One region of the Dactylosporangium sp. McL0621 genome, then DNA from elsewhere that is predicted to be linked to it. Evidence: predicted binding sites of a transcription regulator. Region 1 holds the regulator's gene; each other region holds the start of a gene.
The links. The regulator HrcA, encoded in region 1, represses chaperone genes, less so after heat shock. The targets are predictions, from matches to a motif close to GGTTNGCACNCTCNNNNNGAGNGTGCNAACC.
Positions count from the first base shown of each region.

Region 2: a site for HrcA is predicted at 2,352-2,382, ahead of groES (co-chaperone GroES). Genes of this name have one in related genera too.
Region 3: a site for HrcA is predicted at 3,478-3,508, ahead of groL (chaperonin GroEL). Genes of this name have one in related genera too.

Region 1 is NZ_CP188259.1:11,270,317-11,275,967, forward strand. Features, by position in the region: gene ACPPVO_RS53370 (16S rRNA (uracil(1498)-N(3))-methyltransferase) at 198-896, opposite strand; gene dnaJ (molecular chaperone DnaJ) at 1,272-2,396, opposite strand; gene hrcA (heat-inducible transcriptional repressor HrcA) at 2,423-3,445, opposite strand; gene ACPPVO_RS53385 (DUF4870 domain-containing protein) at 3,629-4,219, shown strand; gene hemW (radical SAM family heme chaperone HemW) at 4,240-5,436, opposite strand; gene ACPPVO_RS53395 (enoyl-CoA hydratase-related protein) at 5,454-5,651, shown strand, end outside.
Region 2 is NZ_CP188259.1:11,996,819-12,002,469, reverse strand. Features, by position in the region: gene ybaK (Cys-tRNA(Pro) deacylase) at 1-337, opposite strand, end outside; gene ACPPVO_RS56880 (hypothetical protein) at 355-1,101, shown strand; gene ACPPVO_RS56875 (THUMP-like domain-containing protein) at 1,061-2,266, opposite strand; gene groES (co-chaperone GroES) at 2,459-2,773, shown strand; gene groL (chaperonin GroEL) at 2,869-4,506, shown strand.
Region 3 is NZ_CP188259.1:4,685,649-4,691,299, forward strand. Features, by position in the region: gene ACPPVO_RS22575 (glycosylase) at 1-1,208, shown strand, start outside; gene ACPPVO_RS22580 (inorganic diphosphatase) at 1,270-1,767, shown strand; gene groL (chaperonin GroEL) at 1,798-3,378, opposite strand; gene ACPPVO_RS22590 (hypothetical protein) at 3,564-3,734, opposite strand; gene ACPPVO_RS22595 (cupin domain-containing protein) at 3,796-4,380, opposite strand; gene ACPPVO_RS22600 (ISL3 family transposase) at 4,872-5,651, opposite strand, start outside.

The DNA.
Region 1 (5,651 bases):
GCCGGCCACCAGCGACCACCTTCGCCGCAGCGCCGGCCACCAGCGACCACCTTCGCCGCAGCGCCGGCCACCAGCGACCACCTTCGCCGCAGCGCCGGCCACCAGCGACCACCTTCGCCGCAGCGCCGGCCACCAGCGACCACCTTCGCCGCAGCGCCGGCCACCAGCGACCACCTCAGCTTCCGCTGCAAAGCCGGCTACCAGCGGCCGAGACGGACCGACAGGGCGGCCACCGCGGCCGCCCCCGCCGTCGAGGTCCGCAGCACCTCCCGGCCCAGGCGCACCGGCGTGCCCCCGATCAGGTCCAGCTCCTCCGGGGCGACCCCGCCCTCGGGCCCGACCACCAGCGTGATCTCCCCGGACGCGGGCAGCCGCACCGACGACAGCGGCTCCGCCGCCTCCTCGTGCAGGACCAGCACGGGGCCGGCGAGCGCGAGCTGCTTCGTGGTGCGCGCGGGCTCGACGACCGGCACCCACGAGCGCCGGGACTGCTTGGCCGCCTCGCGCGCGGTCGCGCGCCAGCGCTCCAGCGGCCGCTCGTCCTTCCAGCGCGCGATGCTCCGCGCCGCCTGCCAGGGCACGATGCGGTCCACGCCGACCTCGGTCAGCAGCTGCACGGCGAGCTCGGCCCGCTCCCCCTTGGCGATGCCCTGCACCACGGTCAGCGCCGGGTCGGGGGCGGGCTCGAACGTGCGCTCGTCGAGCTCCAGCGTCAGCGCGCCCTTGCGGGCGGCGGCGACCACGGCGCGGACGACGCCGCCGCGCCCGTCGGCCAGCAGCAGGGCCTCGCCGGGCGTGATCCGCTGCACATCGGCCGCGTGATGTCCCTCCGGGCCGTCGAGAACGAACGACGGGCCGGGCGGCAGCGCGGGTACCAGAAAAAGCGGCAGGCTCACGCCACCTCCTGGTGAGCGGCCTCTCCGCTTCGCTCCGAACCGCTCACGCCGCCTCCGCTCCGCTCCAGCAGCGCGAGCCAAACCTGCGCCCCCGGTGAGCGGCCTCTCCGCTCCGCTCCGAACCGCTCACGCCGCCTCCGCTCCGCTCCAGCAGCGCGAGCCAAACCTGCGCCCCCGGTGAGCGGCCTCTCCGCTCCGAACCGAACCGCTCACGCCGCCTCCGCTCCGCTCCAGCAGCGCGAGCCAAACCTGCGCCCCCGGTGAGCGGCCTCTCCGCTCCGAACCGAACCGCTCACGCCGCCTCCGCTCCGCTCCAGCAGCGCGAGCCAAACCTGCGCCCCCGGTGAGCGGCCTCTCCGCTCCGCTCCGAACCGCTCACGCGTGCCCGTTGAAGGCGTCGCGCATGCGCGAGAAGAAGCCGCCCTGCTTCGACAGCTCCGCGACCTCCTCGCCCCGGGTGCGGGCGAACTCGCGCAGCAGCTTCTCCTGCTCGGGCTCCAGGCGCGTCGGCGTGCGCACGTCCAGGTGGACGTAGAGGTCGCCGCGGCCGGCGCCGCGCAGGTGGGGCACGCCCTTGCCGCGGATGCGCAGGGTAGACGTCGGCTGGGTGCCGGCCTTCACCTCGACCGTCTCCTCGCCGTCGAGGGTCTTGATGGTCAGGCGGGTGCCGAGCGCGGCCGCGGTCATCGGCACGGTAACGCGGCAGTGCAGGTCGTCGTCCTTGCGGGAGTACACGTCGTGCGGGCGCTCGTGGATCTCGACGTAGAGGTCTCCGGGCGGGCCGCCGCCGGGGCCGACCTCGCCCTGCTGGGCCAGGCGGATGCGCATGCCGTCCTCGACGCCCGAGGGGATCTTGACGGTCAGCGAGCGGCGGGTGCGGACCCGGCCGTCGCCGCCGCAGGTCGCGCACGGGTGCGGGATCACGGTGCCGAAGCCCTGGCAGGCCGAGCACGGGCGGGCCGAGACGACCTGGCCGAGGAAGGTGCGCTGGACCGACTGGACCTCGCCGCGGCCCTGGCAGATCTCGCAGGTCTGCGGGTGGGTGCCCGGCGCGGTGCCGGCGCCCTGGCAGGTGGTGCAGACCACGGCGGTGTCGACCTGGATCGGGGCCTCGACGCCGAACGCGGTCTCGTGCAGGTCGAGGTCGAGGCGCAGGATCGCGTCGGCGCCCGGGCGCACGCGCGGGCGGGGCCCGCGGGCCGACTGAGTGCCGAAGAAGGCGTCCATGATGTCCTGGAAGCCCACGAACGCGCCGCCGGCGGGGCCGCCCCCGCCGCCGCTGGGCGCGAGGGGGTCACCGCCCAGGTCGACCATCTCCCGCTTGCGCGGGTCGGACAGGACCTCGTACGCGGCGTTGATCTCCTTGAACTTCTCCTGCGCCGCCGGGTCGGGATTCACGTCCGGGTGGAACTCGCGGGCCAACCGACGGTAGGCCCGCTTGATCTCATCGGCCGTGGAGTCCCGCTTGACGCCCAGAATCCCGTAATAGTCCTTCGCCACTGAGTCCTATGCCCCTGAGATAGATGTCAACTCTGTGCCAGCAGGTCGCCGACGTAGCGTGCCACGGCGCGCACGGTCGCGATGTTTCCGGGGTAGTCCATGCGGGTCGGGCCGAGCACGCCCATCCCGCCCACGACCATGGTGCCCGGTCCGTAGCCGGTGGCCACGATCGAAGCGGTGCGCAGGTCCTCGATCTCGTTCTCGTCGCCGATGCGCACCCGGGTCATGCTGGGCTCGACCTCGCCGAAGAGCTTGAGCAGGATGACCTCCTCCTCGAGCGCCTCGAGGATCGGCCGCAGCGAGCCCTGGAAGTCCAGCAGGCCACCGCGGGCCAGGTTGGCGGTGCCGGCGAGCGCGATGCGCTCCTCGGACCGCTCGACCAGGGTCTCCAGCAGCACCGTGGACAGGGCCGTCATCGGCGGCCGCAGCGACGGTGCCGTCTCCTCGACGAGGGCCACCACGAGCGGCGGCGTGTCGGCCAGCCGCTTGCCGACGAGCTTCTCGTTGATCAGGCGCCGCAGCTCGGTGACGTCGTCGGCCAGGATCGGCCCGGGCAGGTCGACGAGGCGCTGCTCGACCCGGCCGGTCTCGGCGATCATGACCACCATGATCCGCGTGGTCGAGATCGGCACCAGCTCGAAGTGCCGCACGCTGGCCCGCGACAGGCTCGGATACTGCACCACGGCCACCTGCCGGGTGAGCTGCGCGAGCAGCCGCACCGTGCGGTGGACCACGTCGTCGAGGTCGACCGCCCCGATCAGGAACCGCTCGATGGCCCGGCGCTCGGCCTGGCTCAGCGGCTTGACCCGGGAGAGCTTGTCGACGAAGAGCCGGTAGCCGGCGTCGGTGGGCACCCGGCCCGCGCTGGTGTGCGGTTGCCGGATGTACCCCTCCTCCTCCAGCACGGCCATGTCGTTACGGACCGTCGCCGGGGACACCCGCAGGTTGTGCCGCTCGACGAGCGACTTGCTCCCGACCGGTTCCTGGGTGGCGACGTAGTCCTCGACGATGGCGCGAAGCACTTCGAGCTTCCGCTCGTCAAGGCCCATGACACCTCCTCCAGGACTGGCACTCCCAACTGGTGAGTGCCAGTCTACGTCAGTCGCGCAGGGGCACGCGATGATCGTTTGGCGCACGATAGACGCCAACGGCGCTGGACTGGGCAAAAGTTGTCCAAAAGAAGTCATGACGTGTCGCTGGCGCCACTTGATCGATGCACCTACCGTGGCCCCATGAGTGAACCACCTCGTCCGCCGGGGGATTACGGCCCGCCCTCGGACCCCAATTCCGGGTACCCCCCGCCGTCGAGCGGTGGCGGGGCCTACGGCACCCCGCCCACGTCGGGCGCCGGGTACGAGCAGCCCGGGTACCAGCAGCCGGGATATCAGCAGCAGCAGCCCGGGTACCAGCAGCCCGGCGCGTACCAGCAGCCCGGGTATCAGCAGCCCGGGTACCAGCAGCCCGGCGCCTACGGGCAGCCCGGCGCGCCGGTCGGCTACGCCAACAGCGACGAGAAGACGTGGGCCCAGATCGCCCACTTCGGCGGCCTGGTCGGCTTCATCGGCCCGCTCATCGCGCTCCTCGCGAAGGGCAACGAGTCGCCGACCGTCAAGGCGCACGCGACCGAGGCGCTGAACTTCCACATCACGTGGGGCATCGCCATCCTCGTCTCGGCGATCATCGCGGTGTGCTCGTTCGGCATCCTGTTCTTCCTGCCGCTGCTCGTGTGGATCGTGCCGGTGGTCTTCGCGATCATCGGCGGCATGAAGGCCACGAACGGGGAGCTGTACCACTACCCGATGAGCATTCGCATGATCAAGTAACACCCCGGGAGGGCGCGGGCTCACGTCAGGGCCCGCGCCACCCTGTCGGCGAGCAGCCGCCCCCGCAGCGTGAGCACCGCGCGGCCGGCCGCGAACGCCGACGGGTCCAGCTGCCCGTCGGCCAGGCAGTCGCGCGCACCCGCGAGACCGGCCGCGTCGAGCACCGACAGGGGCAGGCCGTCCGCGAGCCGGATGCGCAGCAGCACGTCCTCCAGATGCCGCTCATCCGGCGTCAGTACCTCACGAGCCTGCCCCGGCGACGCGGAGTCCGCGAGCCGCGCGGCGTAGGCGTGCGGGTGCTTCACGTTCCACCAGCGCACCCCGCCGACGTGGCTGTGCGCGCCCGGGCCGAGCCCCCACCAGTCCCCGCCGCGCCAGTACAGCTCGTTGTGCCGGCACGGCGAGTCGCGCGACCAGTTCGACACCTCGTACCAGCCGAAGCCCGCCGCATTCAGCGCCTCGTCGGCGGCGATGTACCGGTCGGCGGCCACGTCGTCGTCGGGGTACGGCAGCTCGCCCCGGCGCATCCGGGCGGCCATGCGGGTGCCGTCCTCCACGATGAGCGCGTACGCGCTGACGTGGTCCACCCCCGCGTCGACCACGGTGCGCAGGGACGCGGCGAAGTCCTCGGGCCGCTCCCCCGGCGTGCCGTAGATCAGGTCGAGGTTGACCCGCTCGAACCCGGCCGCGCGCGCCTCGGCCGCGGCCAGGGCCGGCCGGCCGGGCGTGTGCCGGCGGTCCAGCACGGCCAGCACGTGCGGGGCGGCCGACTGCATGCCGAGGGAGATGCGGTTGAAGCCGGCCGCGCGCAGCTCGCGCAGCCCGGCCGCGTCGACGGACTCGGGGTTGGCCTCGGTGGTCACCTCGGCGCCGGCGGCCAGGCCCCAGGTGCGGTCGATGCCCGCCAGGATGCGGCCGAGCTCGGCCGGGGGCAGCAGCGTCGGGGTGCCGCCGCCGAAGAAGACGGTGTCCACGCGCGGCGGCCGGACCACCTTCGCGGCCAGGGCCAGCTCGTCGAGCACCTGCTCGGCGTAGCCGGCGCTGAGCACGCCCTCGCTCGCGGTGTACGTGTTGAAGTCGCAGTATCCGCACCGCGTGGCACAGAAGGGCACGTGGACGTACACCCCGAAGCCCGCGCGACCGGCTCCGTCGGCGACGCCGGCGGGCAGGCTCCCGTCGCGGGGCATCGGCTCGCCTTCTGGCAGTGATCCGGGCATCCCACTAGTGTGCCCGCATGTCTCTGGTGCTCTCGGAAACCGTGCGGGGCGTGGCGACGCTCACCCTGGACAGCCCGCCCAACCGCAACGCGCTGTCCACGGCCCTGATCGAGGAGCTGCTCGCGGCGCTGGCCGCGGCCGACGCCGACGACGCGGTACGCGCGATCGTGCTGACCCACACCGGGCCGGTCTTCTCCTCGGGTGCCGATCTGAAG
Region 2 (5,651 bases), 730 kb from region 1:
GCCGCGAGCGCTGCCCGACCGGGGAGATCCCGCCGGTCACGTAGCCGGTGGCGCGCTCGGCCGCGGCGGGCTCGGCCATCGCGGCGCGCTTGCCGCCGACCGCGGCCGCGAGGGCCTTGAGGTCCAGCGAGGCCGAGACCGGCACCACGCCGACGGTCAGCCGCCCGTCGACCGTGGTCACCAGGGTCTTGAACAGCCGTGCCGGGTCGACGCCGAGGGCCGCCGCGGCCGCCTCGCCGTAGGAGGAGGCGCGCGGGTCCACCTCGTAGGTGTGCGGGGTGAACGTCACCTTCGCGCGCGTCAGCAGTGCGGTCGCCGGGGTACCCTTGCTCGCCACTGGCCCACAATAGCGAGATGCAGATCGGCTCGGTCCAGTTGTACCTCGGCCACGGCCACCTGTTCCTGGGCGCGACGAACAGCGTCGACCTGGCGGTGTTCGACGGCGACGGCGCGGTGACCGCGACCGAGCACCACGTCCGCATCGCGGCGCGCCCGCAGGTCGGGCCGGTGCGGGTGCGGCTGTGGCAGGGGGCGGGGCCCCGGGTCGGGCGGCTGGTCTTCGACGGGCTCCTGAAGCTGCCCGACGCCAAGTTCTGCGTCGAGGAGGGCGGGGGGCTCTCGCGGTACGTCACGAAGGTGAACAGCCACAGCCCGCGCGTGCTCATCGCGGTCGACGACCCCGGCCACGCCTCGCGGGTCGAGGTCGTGCTGGAGCCCGAGTTCGTGCCCCGCAGCGCGCAGGTGTGGACCGCGGGCGAGCCGCCGTTCCCGAAGCTGACCGTGTCGCCGACCGCGCCCCGGCACCGGGCCGACGCGTTCGCCGACGCCCTGTCCGGGCACGACTTCGCGCGCCGGCGCCTGGCCGCGGCCCTGCTGGTGGTGGCCGAGGAGCGCCGGCAGCGCAACTCCGAGCAGAGCGTGGCCTTCTACGTCAACGACATCGTGGAGTGGCTGCGCTGGCTCAACGACCGCCTGACCTACGAGATGTGCCGGGACACCGGGCGGCAGCTCCTGGGCCAGCTCGGGCTGCGCCCGGCCGAGGTGCTCGCCGAGGACACGCTCAGCGACCTGCAGCGGCGGCTGGGACATCCACTGGTTTGAGCAGGATCGCGGCGGGTTCGTTGCTGATGCGGGTCAGGGCCAGGACGGCGCTCTGGGAGCCTTCGAGCCTGAGCTGCCGGCGCAGGTCTTCCACGTCGTGGGCCGAGCCGCGCTTGAGGATCTGCAGTGCGCCGATGTCTCTTGCCTTCAGCTCCGCACGGAGCTTCTTGAGGGCGATGGGGAGGCGGGCGATGGTCTTGTACTTCTTCGCGAAATCTGTGGCTATGTCAACATTTGTCGTGACATAGGCGATCGATTCGTCCAGCAGGTTGCCGTTGATGCTCTCCGCCAGCTCCTTGATCAGGTGGGAGCGGACGACGGCGCCGTCCGGGTCGTAGAGGTACTCGCCGAGCGGGCCGACCGGGGCCTGCTCGTTGCCGCGGCCCGTGAGCTCGAAGGTGCGGCCGGCTTTGATGAGCGTCGCGCGCCGGGGGACCTCGGCGAGGGGCCCGCACCAGACGGCCGCCTCGACCACGTCGCCGTCCACCGACACCCACTCGCCCTCGGCCCCGGCCGGCAGCAGCGCGTGGTCGATGCCGGGCGCCAGCTTCAGCACCGTGTTCGGCACCCGCTCGGGCAGGGCGGTGACGAAGTCCCACGGCGGGGAGTACGCGCGCGGGTCGAACACCCGGCGCCCGCCCGATGTGCGGCGGGCCGGGTCGCAGAACACCGCCTCGACGGCGACCAGGGGCGTCCCGGTGGCGTCGCGGGCCTCGACCATCGCCAGGTCGCCGAGGCCGAGCGCCCGGATGTTCGCGGCCGCCACGGCGGCCGTCCCGGGGTCCGCGTCGACGGCCAGCACCCGCATTCCGGCCCGGGCGAACGCGATCGTGTCCGCGCCGATGCCGCAGCCCAGGTCGGCCACCCGGGTCGCGCCGGCCGCGGCGAGCCGGGCGGCCCGGCGCCGGGCGACGGCGGAGCGGGTCGCCTGCTCCAGCCCGGCCCGGGTGAAGTACATCTGCCCGGCATCGGTACCGAACTTCGCCCGCGCCTTCCTGCGCAGCTCGACCTGGGTGAGGGCCGCGGCGGCGAGGGCGGGCGGGAAGCCCTGGGCGCGCAGCTTCTCGGCCGCGGCCAGGGGATCGCCGTCGGGCTGCGCGGCCGCGGCGGCGAGCGCCTCCCGGCCGGCCGGGGTGGTCAGAGCCTCGACGTCCTCGGGCAGCACGGCGTCCTTTGCTGGGATCCAGGGTGAATTCGTGGCGTGTCTGGCACTCTAGTTGACGGAGTGCTAGCCACCGGCATAACCTCCGAGTTAGCACTCTCCTATCGAGGGTGCCAGACATACCCGGCCGGGGCCGGCACCCGCGACGACGGCTTCACCGGGCACTCGATAGCAAGCTCGATACCCCAGGAGGGTATGCCCGTGACTACCGCGACGCAGGTTGCGATCAAGCCGCTCGAGGACCGCATCCTGGTCCAGGCCAACGAGGCTGAGACGACCACCGCCTCGGGCATCGTCATTCCGGACACCGCGAAGGAGAAGCCCCAGGAGGGCACCGTCATCGCGGTGGGCCCGGGTCGCATCGACGACAAGGGCAACCGGGTTCCGATCGACGTAAAGGTCGGCGACACCGTCATCTACTCGAAGTACGGCGGCACCGAGGTCAAGTACGCCGGCTCGGAGTACCTCGTGCTCTCGGCCCGCGACGTCCTCGCCGTCATCGAGAAGTGACCGTTCTTCACTAGAAGCAGTGGCCACCGCCCCGGACCCGTGCGCAAGGCGCGAGGCAGCCGGGGCGGTGTCGCTTTGAAGGGAATCCACCAAGCATGGCGAAGATCCTGAGTTTCTCCGACGAGGCGCGCCACCTTTTGGAGCACGGCGTCAACCGCCTGGCCGACACGGTCAAGGTCACGCTCGGCCCCCGCGGGCGCAACGTCGTCCTGGACAAGAAGTTCGGCGCCCCGACCATCACCAACGACGGCGTGACGATCGCCAAGGAGATCGAGCTCTCCAACCCGTACGAGAACCTTGGCGCGCAGCTGGTCAAGGAGGTCGCCACCAAGACGAACGACGTGGCGGGCGACGGCACCACCACCGCGACCGTCCTGGCCCAGGCGCTCGTGCGCGAGGGCCTGCGCAACGTCGCCGCCGGCGCCAACCCGGCCGGCGTGAAGCGCGGCATCGACCAGGCCGCCGCCGCGGTCGTCAAGGCGCTGAAGGACAAGGCCACCCCGGTCGCGAGCCACACCGAGATCGCGCAGGTCGCCACCATCTCCGCCCAGGACGCCACCATCGGCGACCTGATCGCCTCGGCCATGGAGCGCGTCGGCCGCGACGGCGTCATCACGGTGGAGGAGGGCTCGATCCTCACCACCGAGCTCGACGTCACCGAGGGCATGCAGTTCGACAAGGGCTTCATCTCCCCGCACTTCGTCACCGACGGCGAGGCGCAGGAGGCGGTCCTCGAGGACGCCTACGTCCTCATCACCACGCAGAAGATCTCCGCCATCGAGGAGCTCCTGCCGCTGCTGGAGAAGATCGTCCAGAACAGCAAGCCGCTGCTGATCATCGCCGAGGACGTCGAGGGCCAGGCCCTGTCGACCCTCGTGGTGAACGCCATCCGCAAGACCTTCCGGGTCGTCGCGGTCAAGGCTCCCGGCTTCGGCGACCGCCGCAAGGCGATGCTGCAGGACATCGCCATCCTCACCGGCTCGGAGCTGGTCGCGCCGGAGCTCGGCTACAAGCTCGAGGGCACCGGCCTGGAGCAGCTCGGCACCGCCCGCCGCGTAGTGGTCACGAAGGACCTGACCACGATCGTGGACGGCGGCGGCGAGCAGTCCGAGGTCGCCTCGCGCGTCGAGCAGCTGCGCAAGGAGGTCGAGGCCTCGGACAGCGACTGGGACAAGGAGAAGCTGAACGAGCGCATCGCCAAGCTCTCCGGCGGCGTCGCGGTCATCAAGGCGGGCGCCGCGACCGAGGTCGAGATGAAGGAGCGCAAGCACCGCATCGAGGACGCCATCTCGGCGACCAAGGCCGCGGTCCAGGAGGGCATCGTCCCCGGCGGCGGCGCGGCCCTCGCCCAGGTGACCTCGGTCCTCGACGGCGACCTCGGCCTGACCGGCGACGAGAAGGTCGGCGTGTCGATCGTGCGCAAGGCTCTCGTGGAGCCGCTGCGCTGGATCGCGCAGAACGCGGGCTTCGACGGTTACGTCGTGGTCGGCAAGGTCCAGTCCCTTGACTACGGCCACGGCCTGGACGCGGCCACGGGCGAGTACGTCGACCTCGTGAAGTCCGGCATCGTCGACCCGGTGAAGGTGACGCACAGCGCGGTCGCCAACGCCGCGTCGATCGCCGGCCTGCTGCTCACGACGGAGAGCCTGATCGTCGAGAAGCCGGAGGCGTCCGAGCCGGCGACCGGCGGCCACGGCCACGGCCACGGCCACTCGCACGGCCCGGGCTTCTGACCGGTTCCCCGCGATACGCACAACGAGCCCCGAGCGGTTTGTTCGCTCGGGGCTCGTCCATGTCCACGGCGCGTGCACGTTTACTGAGATCTGTTCCGCCCGACGCACGTTCGTGCGCGAGGAGTGCGCGTGTCGAACTCAGGCGCCTCGGCTCGGGGTTCATTCGTGCACGTTTGCTGAGGCCTGTTCCGTCCGGCGCACGTTCGTTCGTGTGCGAGGAGTGCGCGTGTCGAACTCAGAGGCCCCGCTCGGGGTTCATTCATGCATGCAAGGGTGCGCGAATAGCCACGGCGTTGTCCGTCCGGCGCACGTTCGTTCGTGTGCGAGGAGTGCGCGTGTCGAACTTGGGGGTCCCGGCTCGGGGTTCATTCGTGCACGTTTGCTGAGGCCTGTTCCGTCCGGCGCACGTTCGTTCGTGTGCGAGGAGTGCGCGTGTCGAACTTGGGGGTCCCGGCTCGGGGTTCATTCGTGCACGTTTGCTGAGGCCTGTTCCGTCCGGCGCACGTTCGTTCGTGTGCGAGGAGTGCGCGTGTCGAACTTGGGGGTCCCGGCTCGGGGTTCATTCGTGCACGTTTGCTGAGGCCTGTTCCGTCCGGCGCACCTTCGTTCGTGTGCGAGGAGTGCGCGTGTCGAACTCAGAGGCCCCGCTCGGGGTTCATTCATGCATGCAAGGGTGCGCGAATAGCCACGGCGTTGTCCGTCCGGCGCTCGTTCGTGCCCAAGGACTGCACATCTCGAGCGCAGAGGCCTCCCGCGTGAAGTTCATTAACGCGCGTCGAGTGCACATATCGGCTTCGAAATCTCCACCCATGGTTCGTTTGCGTGCGTGGGATGCACATTTCCGGCGCAGAGTGCTCCGCCCGGTGCTCGTTCATGTGTGCGGGCTGCAGGTGTCGAGCGCCCAACGCATGCAAGGATGCGCATGACGTGCACCCGAGTGCGTGTTTGTGCGTCCGGGGCTGCGTGTGAGGTGCACAGGGCTGTGCGTGCGGGTGTCCGGTAGCGCGTGTGGGGTGCACGGAGTTGTGCGTGCGGGTGTCCGGTAGCGCGTGTGGGGTGCACGGAGTTGTGCGTGCGGGTGTCCGGTAGCGCGTGTGGGGTGCACGGAGTTGTGCGTGTGGGCGTCCGGTAGCGCGTGTGAGGTG
Region 3 (5,651 bases), 6.1 Mb from region 1:
CCGCGGGCCGGCTGCTCGTCGGCGCCTACTTCACGCACGAATACGCGGTGGAGGGCGCGGCGCTGTGCAACCCGTCGATCGTCGAGCATCCGGACCAGTCCGCGCTCGACGCCGGCCAGCTGCGCGTCGCGATCAGCCTCCGCCAGATCGGCGAGGGGCATCTGTCGTCCGTCGGGTTCGCCAGCGCCGTGGTCGGTCCCGCCACCCGCCTGGCCGTCACCGACCGTTCGGGCCCCCTCGTGGTGGGCCGGCTGACCACCGCGAACCATCGGCGCGACCTGCTCGCCGCCGGCATGACCGACGAGGGCGGCGACAACGAGATCTCCGCCGGCGTGCTCGACACCCTCCCCGCGTCCTTCGACGAGGCGGCCCTGGAGCGGGCCATCGGGCGCCTGCCGTCCGCCCTGCACTCCCGGGTGGCCGCGCAGGGCACCCTCGAACAGCTGCGCCGGACCAACGCTGCCAGCTACGCGACCGCCTTCCCCGCCGACAGCCAGCTGCACCAGCGGGTGCTCTGGCCGAACACCCCCGATGAGAGCAACGGCATGGAGGACGCCCGCTTCATCCGGTTCCGGGACGCCGCCGCCGAGCCCGTCTACCAGGCCACCTATACCGGCTACGACGGCCGCGACATCGCCACCCGGATGGTCAGCAGCACGGACCTGCGCCGCTTCACCATGACACCGATGCGTGGCCCGGGCGCCCGGAACAAGGGCATCGCGCTCTTCCCGCGCACCGTCGGCGGCCGGCACCTGGCGCTGAGCCGCACCGACGGCGAGACCATCGGCCTCATCACCCTCGACGGCAAGAGCCGGTGGAGCCTGCCGGTGCCGCTGCGCGGACCGTCCCGCGGCTGGGACCTCATCCAGGTCGGCAACTGCGGTTCACCGATCGAGACCGACGCCGGCTGGCTCGTGCTCACCCATGGCGTCGGCGCGATGCGGCAGTATGCCATCGGGGCGCTGCTGCTCGATCTGCACCAGCCCGAGCTCGTCATCGGTGAGCTCGTCGACCCGCTCCTCGCCCCCGACGAGACCGAGCGCGACGGCTACGTGCCCAACGTCGTCTACTCCTGCGGCGGCCTCGTCCACGACGGCGTACTGTGGCTGCCCTACGGCGCCGGCGACGTTCGCGTCGGCTTCGCCACCATCGCCCTGGCCGCGCTCCTCGCCGCCATGGCACCGACTGCAACGCCGGCCGTGGCGTAGGGTGGGCACGCCGCTCCAGACCCCGGTGGCCGACAGCGTCGGGCCGAGGAGTGTGACGCCCATGGAGTTCGACGTGACGGTCGAGAGCCCGAAGGGCACGCGCAACAAGTACGAGCTGGACCGCGGCACCGGCCGGATCCGGTTGGACCGCACGCTGTTCACGGCCACCCAGTATCCGGAGGACTACGGCTTCATCGAGGACACCCTGGGGGAGGACGCCGATCCGCTCGACGCGCTCGTCCTGGTGCGCGAGCCGACCTTCCCCGGTTGCCAGATCCGCTGCCGGGCCTTCGGCATATTCCGGATGCGCGACGCCAAGGGCCCGGACGCGAAGGTGCTCTGCGTCCCCTCCGCCGACCTGCGGCTGGAGTACCTGGTGGACCTGCCGGACCTCGAGGCCTTCCACCGGCTGGAGATCCAGCATTTCTTCGAGATCTACCAGGCCCTTGAACCGGATAAGAGCGTCGAGGCCGAGCGCGGTGTCTGGGCGGGCCGCGCGGAGGCGGAGGCGGAGGTCGCCCGGTCCTTCCGGCGCGCCGTCGGCGGAGCGGCCGGCTGATGCGGGCCGCTCCGATCGGCAACGGTCGGCTCAGCTGTCGGGCTTGTCGACCACCAGCACCTCGGTGGTCAGGAACAGCGCAGCGATCGACGCCGCGTTCTCCAGTGCGCACCGGGTGACCTTTGCGGGCTCGACGATGCCCGCCTCGATCATGTCGACGTAACGGCCGCTCTCGGCGTCGAGGCCGTGGCCGAGGGGGAGCCCGCGGACGTTCTCGACGACCACGCCGCCTTCCAGGCCCGCGTTGACGGAGATCTGCCGCAGCGGCGCGGCGAGGGCGACCCGGACGATGTTCGCCCCGGTCACCTCGTCGCCGACGAGGTCGCCGAGCTTGTCGAACGCGGTCGCGGCCGCGTTGACCAGTGCCACGCCGCCACCCGGCAGCAGGCCTTCCTCGACGGCGGCCCGGGCGTTGCGCACCGCGTCCTCGATCCGGTGCTTGCGCTCCTTCAGCTCGACCTCGGTGGCGGCACCCACCTTGATGACCGCCACGCCGCCGGCCAGCTTGGCGAGCCGCTCCTGGAGCCGCTCGGTGTCGTAGTCGCTGTCGCTGCGCTCGATCTCGGCGCGGATCTCGCCGATGCGGCCCGCGAGCAGCGCGGGGTCACCGGCTCCGCCGACGATCGTCGTCTCGTCCTTGGTGACCACGACGGTCCGGGCGTGACCCAGTCCCTCCGGCCCGGCGTGCTCGAGGGTGAGGCCGACCTCGTCGGTGACCACCTGGGCGCCGGTCAGGATCGCGACGTCGGTCAGCATCGCCTTGCGGCGGTCGCCGAACCCGGGGGCCTTGACCGCGACCGCCGTCAGCGTGCCGCGGACCTTGTTGACGACGAGGGCGGCGAGGGCCTCACCGTCGACGTCCTCCGCCACGATCAGCAGCGGCCGGCCGCTCTTGATGACCGTCTCCAGCACGGGCAGCAGATCCTGCAGCCGGGAGATCTTGCTGTCCACGACGAGGATGTGACAGTCCTCGAGGTTGGCTTCCATCCGCTCGGGGTCGGTCATGAAGTACGGCGAGATGTAGCCCTTGTCGAACCGCATTCCCTCGGTGAGTTCCAGCTCGAGGCCGAAGGTGTTGCTGTCCTCGACGGTGATGACGCCGTCCTTGCCGACCTGGTCCATCGCGTCGGCGATCATCTCGCCGACGGCCGCGTCACCGGCCGAGATCGCGGCGGTCGCGGCGATCTGGGCCCGGGTCTCCACCGCCCGCGCCTGACCACGCAGCGCATCGGTGACCGCCTCGACGGCCCAGGTGATGCCCCGCTTGAGCGCGATCGGGTCGGCGCCGGCGGCGACGTTGCGCAGCCCCTCGCGCACGAGCGCCTGCGCCAGCACCGTCGCGGTGGTGGTGCCGTCGCCGGCGACGTCGTCGGTCTTCTTGGCGACCTCCTTGACCAGCTCGGCGCCGAGCCGTTCGTAGGGGTCCTGAAGATCGATCTGCCGGGCGATGCTCACGCCGTCGTTGGTGATGGTCGGCACGCCGTACTGGGCGTCCAGCACGACATTGCGGCCCCGCGGGCCGAGCGTTACCTTGACCGTGTCGGCCAGGAGATTCATGCCCCGTTCGAGGCCGCGGCGGGCCTCTTCCCCAAATGCGATCAACTTGGCCATCGTCGGTGTCCTCTGTTCAGCGCGCCGGGATTCGGCACCGTACGGACCGACCAGCGATGACCGTCGAACCCGGTCCGCACTGCGGGATGCAATCCCTTCGGTTAGCACTCGCTGATGGTGAGTGCTAACTACGGTGTAGCACCAGCCCGGCCGCGAACGCAATACGAGGCGGTCCGGGCCCGGTGTCAGTGCTGCTGCGCGGGGACGTGATCCACGGAGATGCCGAGCGTCTGGAGCAGGGCGGCGTTCGCGGAGGTGTCGACGAACTCGGGCAGTGCCCGGTCGACCCAGTCGGCCCGGGCGTCCAGCCCTCTGGACCGCAGGGCGGCGACGATTTCAGCCTTGTCGATGAACACGGGATGCTCCTCATGTCGTTGCATGCGCGGAAAATGGCGGTCGCAACGCGGTTTGAGTTGATCAGCGAGACCCGTCGAAGCGGCAGGAACCGAGCGTCACACCAACATGACCTAGCGCCACCTTGCCTAACAATACCCCGAACGCCGGACATCCAAAGGTGCGGCGGTCTGATGGTGACCGATGCGGACGGCGGACCGCCCGGTCGCGCCGGACGGTCCGCCGGATGGCCTCAGCAGACCTGGCTCCAGGCCGGTGCGACGCCGGGGTCGATGATGCGGGCGTCGGGCAGGGCGTCGAGGCCGGTCTCGGCCCCGCCCGGGGTGTAGACGACCACCAGGCGCAGCGGGCGCCAGGTGGTGTTGTACGTCGAGTGCAGTCGCTGGCCGGGATGTAGACGGCGTCGCCCTCCCGGATCGGGAACGCGGGCCCGTCGCCGACGGTCTGCTCGCCCTCGCCGGAGATCACGTAGATGACCTCCTCCTCGTGCGGGTGCACGTGCGGGGCGTGGCCCTGGGCCGGGTAGATGATCACCTCACCGGTGGTCAGGCCGCCGCCCGCGTCGAGGTGCGGGGTGACCAGCCACTTGATGGTGCCCCAGTCGAAGACTCGGGTGGGGACGTCGCCGGGGCGGCGGAAGGTCGTCATGACGGCTCCTGATCGGTGGCGGAGATGGACTTGAACGCGGCCAAAGCGTTCGCCGGCCACAACGCCGCAGCGACGCCGGCACGACTGCCACCTACGTCCGCGCGGACCTGCGCGAGGTGGCCCGCGCCGCCGCCGCACTCACCGGCGAACCGCACCCGCTCGCTTCGCCGCCACCACCGCCGCCCGAAGGTGGCACCTTATGGCACCTCCCTGCCCGGTGATCCGACCAGCACCATCGACAGCAATGGCCACTGATCATCACGAACAGCAGTATGGGGACGAACATGACGCGATATGCCATCGACGTGCAACGAACGGATCTGCACGCCACCTGGGCCAACGGGACAGCCGACACCACGCTGGCGGTTGCCACACTGCCGACCGGGGCACCCGAGGACGAAGTCAGAGCACTTGCGGCAGCGATGACGGCCTTTCCGCTGCGTTGTGGCGGTGCGATACCCACCCGCCGGCGCCTCAGGACACGGAGGACGTCAACACGGACGGCTGGCTGCGAAGGGAAACACGAGCGTCGTTTGGCGGCGTGACATCCGCAGGTTGGCGCTGCCGGTGTAGCCCAGGTCGCGGATCTCGGCCAGCAGCCGCGTCACCGCGACGTCGGGTTCGTCGGCGAGCCGCCGGCGCAGGTGATCGCGGTACGGATCGACGAGCGTCTGCCGGTACCTCGGTGGCCGCCGCAGCTCGTCGGCGGTGGCGGCGCGGGCATAGCGCTTGACAGTGTTGAGCGCCCAGCCCAGCTTGCGGGCGCATTCCAGCAGACCGATGCCCTGCTCGAGCAGGGCGTGCACGGCGGCGTGCCGGGCCTTGGTGCGGTCATCGAGTGCCGTGGTCTGCCGGGGTAGGCCGGTGTGCCAGCAGCTGCTGTGTGCGATCACGGTCTTCTCGACCGTCTTGGCGAGGTTGTTCCACAGGTGCCAGCGGTCACTGACCCGCACCGCCTGTGGTGCCCCGTCGCGGATGGCTTCCGCGTATGCCGCGGACCCATCACGACAGACGATCTCGACCTCGGGATGCTCGCGCAGCCAAGCTGCCAGGGTGACGGCCTTGCGGTCCGGTAACACGTCGATGCGGCGGTGCGTGACCGCGTCGATGAGCAAGGTCGCGTACCGGCGGCCCCGGCGCAGAGCGCAATCGTCCACGCTCAGCACGGCCGGTGCTGGCGCAGCCGGGGTCGGTATGCCCATGAGCACCCGCAGCACTGTGCTCCTGGACACGCGCACGCCCAGCCGGGACAGCACTGCTGCTCCGGCCCT